Regions from separate parts of the Streptosporangium sp. 'caverna' genome, predicted to be linked through region 1. Evidence: riboswitches for the same ligand, from Rfam matches in the RefSeq annotation. Region 1 holds a riboswitch; each other region holds the start of a gene.
What was found. A riboswitch is a leader RNA that binds a small molecule or an ion and turns the genes downstream of it on or off. The one in region 1 is predicted to bind cyclic di-AMP.
Positions count from the first base shown of each region.

Region 2: another riboswitch for cyclic di-AMP. It lies ahead of DKM19_RS43735 (glycoside hydrolase family 25 protein); the one in region 1 lies ahead of DKM19_RS29180 (CHAP domain-containing protein).
Region 3: another riboswitch for cyclic di-AMP. It lies ahead of DKM19_RS20470 (hypothetical protein); the one in region 1 lies ahead of DKM19_RS29180 (CHAP domain-containing protein).

Region 1 covers NZ_CP029711.1:6,659,409-6,662,264, forward strand. The annotation lists cyclic di-AMP (ydaO/yuaA leader) riboswitch at 1,099-1,237, shown strand; gene DKM19_RS29180 (CHAP domain-containing protein) at 1,256-1,966, shown strand; gene DKM19_RS29185 (ABC transporter substrate-binding protein) at 2,747-2,856, shown strand, end outside.
Region 2 covers NZ_CP029711.1:10,125,021-10,127,876, reverse strand. The annotation lists gene DKM19_RS43740 (GTPase family protein) at 1-1,120, shown strand, start outside; cyclic di-AMP (ydaO/yuaA leader) riboswitch at 1,635-1,780, shown strand; gene DKM19_RS43735 (glycoside hydrolase family 25 protein) at 1,793-2,572, shown strand; gene DKM19_RS43730 (hypothetical protein) at 2,596-2,856, opposite strand, start outside.
Region 3 covers NZ_CP029711.1:4,633,990-4,636,845, reverse strand. The annotation lists gene DKM19_RS20480 (MFS transporter) at 1-676, opposite strand, end outside; gene DKM19_RS20475 (helix-turn-helix domain-containing protein) at 859-1,467, shown strand; cyclic di-AMP (ydaO/yuaA leader) riboswitch at 1,832-1,971, shown strand; gene DKM19_RS20470 (hypothetical protein) at 1,973-2,856, shown strand, end outside.

The DNA of each region.
Region 1 (2,856 bases):
GCCGGCGCCGTCTCCACGAGAACGACCGCCGGGGTTTCGGCCACATCCACCCAGGCGGTACGCGAGCCGTCGCCCGGCTACGGTGCAGGCGGTGCGCGAACCGTCGCCCGCCGATGGTGCGGGCGCGTACCGGACGCGCCTTCCGCCGGGCCTCACCGCCAGGACGCAACGGACCAACGGCAGCCGATCACCCGGCCAGACCCCTCCAGATCGCTTTCCGTGATCCGTTCGCCAACCCCGTCCGGCCACCGGGCTGCCGCCACCGGGCCATTGACCTTCAACCCATGAAGTCCGCACCGATGAATCGATCTCCGGCCATCTCGCTCGCCTTCACCGCGTCCTCGACTTTCAATTGGTAAAGTCCCGCGCACCTCAGCGGCGACCGACTCCGGGCGCGGCCCCAAACGCGAGCACGACTCTTCTCTCATCGCATAACCGCGCACTACATAAAGGGCGCCACAGGGGTTTCCGATTGGAGCGCCGGACGATGACCGCTCCGTGCGGCGAATGAATGTCAACGAGACAACAGGCCTGTCCCAGCCAGGCGTGAGCCGCCTGATACACGTGTGACGGATGCGAAGTCGGATGCGTCACGCCCACCCGGGCTAACCCCCGCGCGGGGAGTGCAGATGCAGGTCAAAGGTAAAAAATCCGCGCCTCGACCCTATTGCGGTCAAACCTTTACTCGACACTGTGTTCGAAAAAATCTGACTCCCTGCGGAGGCCCCCCAATGGATCCGATTCCACGCCGTCCCGGCCCCGATCCGATGATCCATCAATCGGCGACATCGCCCGGGATCCCCTTAAAAATAGCTGTTTTCGGCCCATGGACTGATCGCAGCCCATTGGATCGCAGCGAACGCGCTCGCCGCCGGACACCCAGAAAACCGGGCCTGGGGCGGTCCAGGAAAGCAGCCGTTTCTTTGCCTGATTTCAGACGTTGTCCCAAGCGAAGGCAATGTGTCGCATTTGTAATCGTCTGTCCGGATGGCGTAGGTTCGTCCTATTCGAAGGAAATGCCTAGTCCGATTAGGACCTAAGCATTGCCGTCACATTGCCCGACCGAACTCACCTGGGCGGATCCCTCCGCCCAACCGGTGAGCACGGCCGCCGAATCCGCGAAGTCAGCGGAACCGGGGAACCACGTTTCTGGGGTGAATCAACGCGTTCGCGCGTCGTAGGGCACTTCCCAGCCCGAACCCGTCAGCTAACCCGGTAGGCGGAATGGAAGCGACGCAAGGAGTCGAACCCCCGTATGACCAAGCATCGCCTTATACCCGCCCTCCGGCGTAACCACCTGGCAGGCGTCCTCGCGGGCGTCTCAATCGCCGTCGCCGGTGGGGCCCTCACAGCCTCCCCCGCCCTGGCGGATCCCCCCAGCTCCCACGCTCTCACCCCTCCCGCCGAGGCCGCCCAGGCTGCCCAGGCCGCCAAGTCTCCCCTCCAGATCGAGGCCGAACGGCTCCCCAAGGTCTCGGCCCAGCAGGTCCTGAGCATCGCCGAGAAGCAGATCGGCATCAGCGAGAACGCCCAGGGCGGTGGGACCAAGTTCCAGTCCTGGTATATGGCCTCCCCCCGCGCCAAGGAGACCCTCGCCCGTGACGGCGGCGGTACCGTACGCGCCTACGCCGACGCCCCCTGGTGCGCGATGTTCGTCTCCTGGGTCGGTGAGCAGGCCGGCATCCGGCCCACCATGGGCTGGGACGCCTACACCGTCGCCCACGCCAAGTGGTTCAAGGCCAACCACCAGTGGGGCGACGTCGCCAAGCCCGGCGCCGTCGTCTACTTCGCCTGGGACGGCAGCAAGAGCCTCGACAGCATCGACCACGTCGGGTTCGTGAAGAAGGACAACGGCAACGGCACGATCACCACGATCGAGGGCAACACGGGCAACGGCAAGGTCGCGGAGCGCGTCCGGCCCAAGTCCCAGGTCGTCGGCTACGGCTACCCGATCTACACCGGCTGATCCCCCTCAGACGGTCCACAGACATCCGAAAAGGAGCGCCGCTCATTCGAGCGGCGCTCCTTTTCGGATGTCCGCTCCCGGTGTCCGGCCGGCTGTCTCCACGGAGGCGGCGGAACCCGGGCCGTCACCGGTGGCGGCCCCCGGTCGGGGCACGGGCGATACCCGGTTGAACGCCCGGCCGAATCTCCGGCTGCGCCTCCCCGGCGAGGCCGTTCGAAACCGTACCTGAGCCCGGCACCGTACTCGAAAACCACCCCGATCCGGGCGCACGAGATCGGCGGCGGGCCTCCGGCGGCAGGGCGCCGCGACCGGAAACCATCCGATCAAGCGCCCTGGCCCAACACGAAGCGCGACGAAGGCCGTGAAAGATTCACAGATCGGCCATAAATGCGGCCACGATGCCGTCTCAGAATAGACACGAAAAGATAACGGTGAAGGCGGTCGACGCACGCCGTGCGAGCCCCGGAGGATGGGCACGAACGGGATCCCAGGGCCTTCACATGCCGGAATGCCCTGACTGTATGCGCATGAGATGGGAGCGCTCCCAACTGCCCGCTTGGGTGATTTGTCGGCTTCATACCCATTAATCACCCACAAACCGGCTGGATGTAACGGTTGAGTTTCGGCATATTGACGTCCAGGTTGCCTATCGTCCACTCTTCGTGGGAGCGCTCCCAAAGCATATCGAGGAACCGCTGCGTCGCAGGCCGCGTTTGTCGGGGGCCGGCCCCGCGCTGCCACCTCCCACTGATTCGGGCGACCACCTGAGAGGGGTCCGGAATGTTGAACAACACGCGACATGGCAAACTCGCCGCAGTCGCAGTCATGGCGGCCACCGCCCTGGCGATTACCTCCTGCGGTTCGAGTGAGTCCGCAACCCCCGCCGCGAA
Region 2 (2,856 bases), 3.5 Mb from region 1:
CTCCACGCGCACCGGGGCCGGTGTCTCCGAGCTGCGTTCCCTTCTCACCTCCCGGGTCTCCGACCGGCGGTCCTGGGCCACCCGCCTGGCCGCCGACGTCGGCACGGCCGCGGACGCGCTCGTCAGGGCGTCCAGCGGCATGGGCCCTGCCGATGAGCCGTCGCGGGAGATCGAGGGTGAACCGGCCGGCTCCGGCGCTGTCTCCGACTCCGGTTCTGGTTCTGGTCGTGGATCTGGCTCCGAGGCTGGAGCCGGTCGCGGTTCCGGGTCTGGAGCCGGTCGAGGTTCCGGTTCGGACGCGGAGACGCCGGTGAACCCGCCGGAGGTGTCCGTGGACCGTCTGGCCAGGCCGCTGACCGACGCGCTGTCGGAGGCGGCAGGGGTGCGGGTTGTCGTCGAGGCCGTGGCCAAGGCCCATCGCCATCGCTCGGTCGCGGCCACCGGCTGGCCGATCACCCGGTGGATCCGCCGGTTCCGCCCCGACCCGCTCCGCCGCCTCCACCTGGGCACCTCCCCGAATCCGCGCTCCGGCGAGGCCGTGGGACGCAGCTCCATGCCCGCCACGACCGTCGTCCAGCGTTCCCGCATGGACACCGCGATCCGGGAGGCCGCCGGGGCCGCCTCGGCGGGACTGCCCAGGCCGTGGGCGGTGGCCGTACGGCAGGCCGCGCGGTCACACGGAGACGAGCTGGAGGACGGTCTGGACCGGGCCGTGGCCGCCACCACGCTCGGAGTCTCCAGGCGGCCCAGATGGTGGCGGGCGGTCGGGCTGGCGCAGTGGCTGGTGCTCGCGGCCATGATCGCGGGCGGGGTATGGCTGCTCGGCCTGGTCGGAATGGACTATCTGCGGCTTCCGCAGCCGTTCCTGCCGACCGTGGGCGATCTGCCCTGGCCCACCTTCCTGCTGATCGGCGGCGTCCTCCTCGGGCTGGTGATCGCGTTGCTCTCCCGGGTGGCGGCCTGGCTCGGTGGCCGGCGCCGCGCGCGCAGAGCGGCCAAGGCGCTCCGCGCGAGCGTTGATCAGGTCGCCCGCGAGCTCGTGCTGGAACCCGTGGACGGGGAGCTGTCCAGATATCGCCGGTTCGTCGAGGCGATCACGGTGGCCCGGGACGGGGGCTGAACGGCCCGGGTTCCCGGCTTTCTGCCGCCGTGCCTGCGGTACCGGATTCACCACTCGACAAAAGGAGGTCGACCGCCCAGCTCGGAAAGCCGGCCGCGGCAGCGGTGGTCGGCATCAACATGTTCTCGTGACGGGAACGGGCGGTTCCCTGCCACGTCCGGCGCCCTTGACGGCGTCTCTGACCTGGTCGTACAGGACTCACACGTATCTGGTGACACGCTCGTATCTGGTGACACCCTTGGCCTCGGCATCTCAAGGCCGAATGGGGCTTTCCGAGGCCCCGAACCCACCTGCCAAAGGTAAAAGATTTGTTCATCAAAGGCCTATGCCGTAAGGGATTTCGTTAGGCCGACATGACGATGCCTTGCATCATTCGACTCTCATCGCTTACCTTCGGGATCTCGGGCATACGTATATCCAGCCAAGTTATGGCCTCAGCCAAATTGTGGCGCGGATAGTGCTCTGATCATTACCGAGACCGTGGTCTCGTCCCGCAGAGATTTCCGTCGCGGGATGAGCGCGGCTGCCGAGTCCGTGCGTTCACGGAGCCGGGGACCCAATCTTCTGGGGTGAATCGCGGCCCATTCCACATGGCGTCGTGTAGGGCACTTCCACGCCCGAACCCGTCAGCTAACCCGGTAGGCGGCATGGAAGCAAGGAGTTGATCCCCGCATGTCCAAATATCGTTTTCCCCGTCCCCTCATGTCCGCGATGGGTGCGACCGTTGTCGCCGGCGCGGTTCTCGCCGCCAGCCCTGCCCTGGCCTCCAGCCTTTCCGCGACGACCGTGAGCGGTGCCGTTCAGACTTCGGCCAGGGCGCTCACCGCGCCGGTCAACCTGGGGCAGACCGCCTCCCTCAGCGGGGCCCGCGCCGAGGTGTCGACCTACGGCCAGGATGTCTCCAATTACCAGGCGGACCATGACTGGGATGCCAGCCCGGCCAAATTCGGCATCGTCAAGGCCACCGAGGGACTGGATTTTCGCGACAAGGCATTTGCCCGGCACTGGAGCCAGCTGGCCAAGAAGGGCATCGTGCGCGGCGCCTATCACTTTGCTCATCCCGCCAACAACCCGATCGCCGAGGCTGACTTCTTCCTCGCGGTGGTGAACCAGCAGCCCGCCAAGCCCGGCGATCTGCTGGCACTGGATCTGGAGACCACCGACGGCAGGTCCGTCAGTGAGGTCAACGCCTGGGCCAAGGCCTGGCTTGCCCGTGTCCAGGCCAAGACCGGCGTCAAGCCGATGGTCTACAGCAGCTGGAACTTCGCCAACACCTACGGCGCAGGCCTGGCCCAGTATCCCCTCTGGGTGGCCTTCTACAGCGGTGGCATCGTCACCCCGCCCGCCGACTGGAAGTCCTGGGCCATTCACCAGTATTCCGAAACCCCCATCGACCAGGACATCTCCACGCTGACTCCCGATCAGCTGCGCGCCCTCGGCCGCCCCGCCTGAGGTGTCCGCCGCCACGACATCCTTCAGGCCCTCTCCTCGGGCCGGATCGAGAGGATCAGGTCCGCGACCTTTTCCGGGTGCTCGCGCTTGACCGTCCGAAGGTCGAAGCCGTTCCACAGGGACACCAGGTAGCAGCCGGAACGCGCCCCCACGGTCACCGTGGCGAACACCCATCCCGCGCCGCTGTGGACGATCAGCTCGGGGGCGTATCGCCTGCTCTCCCCCAGCGGATGGAGACCGCCGGTCCCGAGCAGCCTGAGGCCGATCGTGTGGGCGGCGTAGGC
Region 3 (2,856 bases), 2.0 Mb from region 1:
GGCTGGCCCAGCCGTGGTCGGCGGCAGAGGTGAAGGCGAAGACCAGAGCCACCATCGCCAGGATCGAGGCAGTGGCTCCGCCGATGTCCAGTGAGGTGCGCCGACGTTCCAGTTCGGGCAGGTTGCGCAAGGTCCCGAGCAGGACCAGGACGCCGATGGGGGCGTTGACAAACATCACCCATTGCCAGCCCAGCGTCTGCGTCAGCACTCCACCCGCGAGCAGACCGACCGCTGCGCCGGCGCCGACGGCGAGAACGAACATCGCCATCGCGCGCGAGCGCTGCGGGCCAGGCGCGGTGATTCCCATGAGCAGGACCATCACACTGGGCGCGGCCACCGCAGCCCCCACTCCCTGAAGGGCACGCGCGGCCACCAGCAGTCCCGCCGAACCGGCGAGACCTCCGGCGATCGAGGCGATCACAAAGACCGTCACACCGAGAACAAGGGCCCGGCGGGGGCCGATCATGGAGCCGACCTTGCCGCTGAGCAGAATCAGGCCGCCGAAGGTCAGCGCGTAGGCGGTGACAACCCAGGACAGACCGGCGCTGGAGAAGTCCAGATCGCGGCCGATATCGGGCAGGGCCACGTTCACGATCGAGGTGTCCACGACGAACATCAGCTGCGTCAGCACCAGGATCACCACGGCCGGCGTCACCGAGCCACGCCGAACGCTCACCATCGCATCCGCCGGCGGCGCCGGCGCGGTATCGGGCCCACCCGCCGGGGCGGTGGGCAAGTTGCCTCGGGTCATCACACCTCTCCTGTCCTGCGTCATCGCCCGCATCGGGGCGCCTGTGACATGGTCAGGCCGCCTGAACCGACACGCAAAGATTCTTGCTGCGGTGGCAAGGTAGGGGCATGGATGAAGAGATCGCATCGACGATGGCGGCGGTCGGACCCCGACTGAAAGGGCTGCGCACTCAGCGCAACCTGTCGCTGACCTCGCTGGCACAGTCCACCGGGATCTCCCTGAGCACGCTCTCCCGCCTGGAAACCGGTCAGCGCCGCCCCACCCTGGAACTTCTGCTCCCCCTGGCGCGCGAGCTGCGCGTGGACATCGGCGAACTCATCGGGGCGCCGCAGACCGGAGATCCCCGCCTGCACCTCAAGCCCGTCACCCGCCACGGCATGACCATGCTGCCCCTCACCCGACGAGCAGGAAGCCTGCAAGCCTACAAACTGATCATCTCGCCCAGGATGCGCTCACCCGAGCCCGAGCAGTCCAGCCACGAGGGATACGAATGGATCTACGTCCTCGACGGCCGCCTACGCCTGGTCCTGGGCGACAACGACCTGATCATGGGCCCCGGAGAGGCCGCCGAATTCGACACCCGCACCCCCCACTGGTTCGGCAACGCCGACGAGAACCCCGTCGAGATCCTCAGTCTCCTGGGCCATCAGGGAGAGCGAGCACACCTGCGCGCCCGGACCGTACGGTCCGAGGGCACCGCAGCAGGTGCCGAGTGACACACGCACACCGGGCAAGGCCGCTACGGACGTGCGAGTCGGTACAGAATCGCCCGTGAGACCAGCCGTCTTCGTCCAGCCGTGTCGGTCGTCGTCTCCGGCGGCGCCTGGGTCACAAGGGGGCGCAGGCCCTGGCCGGGGCCGTTAGCGGTGATGTCGAACCGGTAGCGGCCCAGGAAGGTGATGTGCGCTGCCTGGCTCACCGGTGGCAGTGGAAGTCGCAGGGGCCGTATGGAACGGCGGCCCAGACGCGGCAAGGCCCTACGCCTATCCAACAATGATCACGAGTTGATCACTCTTTAGTTGCGTATTGGGTTCACATGACCTTCGGTTTGCCGTTAAGCTCCATTTTGCCTCGGCCGTAACGGTCGATATGCCTAATTCCGGGCGCCTGCCCTGGGAACCGGGGACCCATCGCACCCGGGGTGAATCCACTTCGGTGGAAGGGCTTTCCCTCTAGCCCGAACCCGTCAGCTAACCCGGTCGGCAGAAGAGAGGAGAGTACGTGGCGGTCACGTCCCTCACGTTCCGTCGTCATGCAACCATCGCGGTCGGTGTTCTCACCGCGGTCGCGATTGCGCTGGGCCCCGCGAACGCGGGTCTCGCGGCCCCCAAACCAACCGAGACCGAGCTCCGGGCCGACCTGGCCAAGCTCAACAAAAAAGTCGACATGCTGATCGAGGCCTACGCGGCCAAACGCGAGTCCCTTAAAAAAGCGCAGCAGGCTGAGGCGGTCGCCAAGGAAGACCTGAGCAAGATCGAGGCGGTCTACGCCGAGATCGAGAAAGAGGCCGGCTCCATCGCTCAGCTTCGCTACCAGAGCAGCGCGGGAAACCTGCCCACGTTGCTGTCCACCCCCGACCTGGGCGGCGCCGCGGTGATGGAGCAGCTCACCGCCGAGCAAGGTGCTTCCCTGCAGCGCTTCGCCGACAGTCTGGAGCGCAAGAAAAAGGCCGCGGAGACGGCTGCCCGGCTCGCCGAGAACATCGGTGAGGAGGTCAAGGAGGTGCAGTCTCAGCGCGACGGAGCCGAGGGCCTGATCCGCGACATCAAGCACAAACTCGACCAGCTCGTCCCCACCGGTTCCGGCCGCCTCCCCGACGGAAGCTGGGCTCCCCAGCTCCCCACCGGCAGCGACAACATCACCGACCGCACCCGGATCATGCGCGAAGCCGTCAGGAAACGCTTCGACCTGCCCTACACGGTCGGCTGTTACCGGGCCGAGAACGACGGCGGCGAACACCCGCTCGGCCGCGCCTGCGACTTCATGATGAGCACCGGCGGCTCCATGCCCTCGGCGGCCCACGTCAAGCTCGGTGACGAGATCGCCGCCTGGGCCATCCAGAACAAGGACCAGCTGGGCGTCAAATACGTGATCTGGCGCCAGCG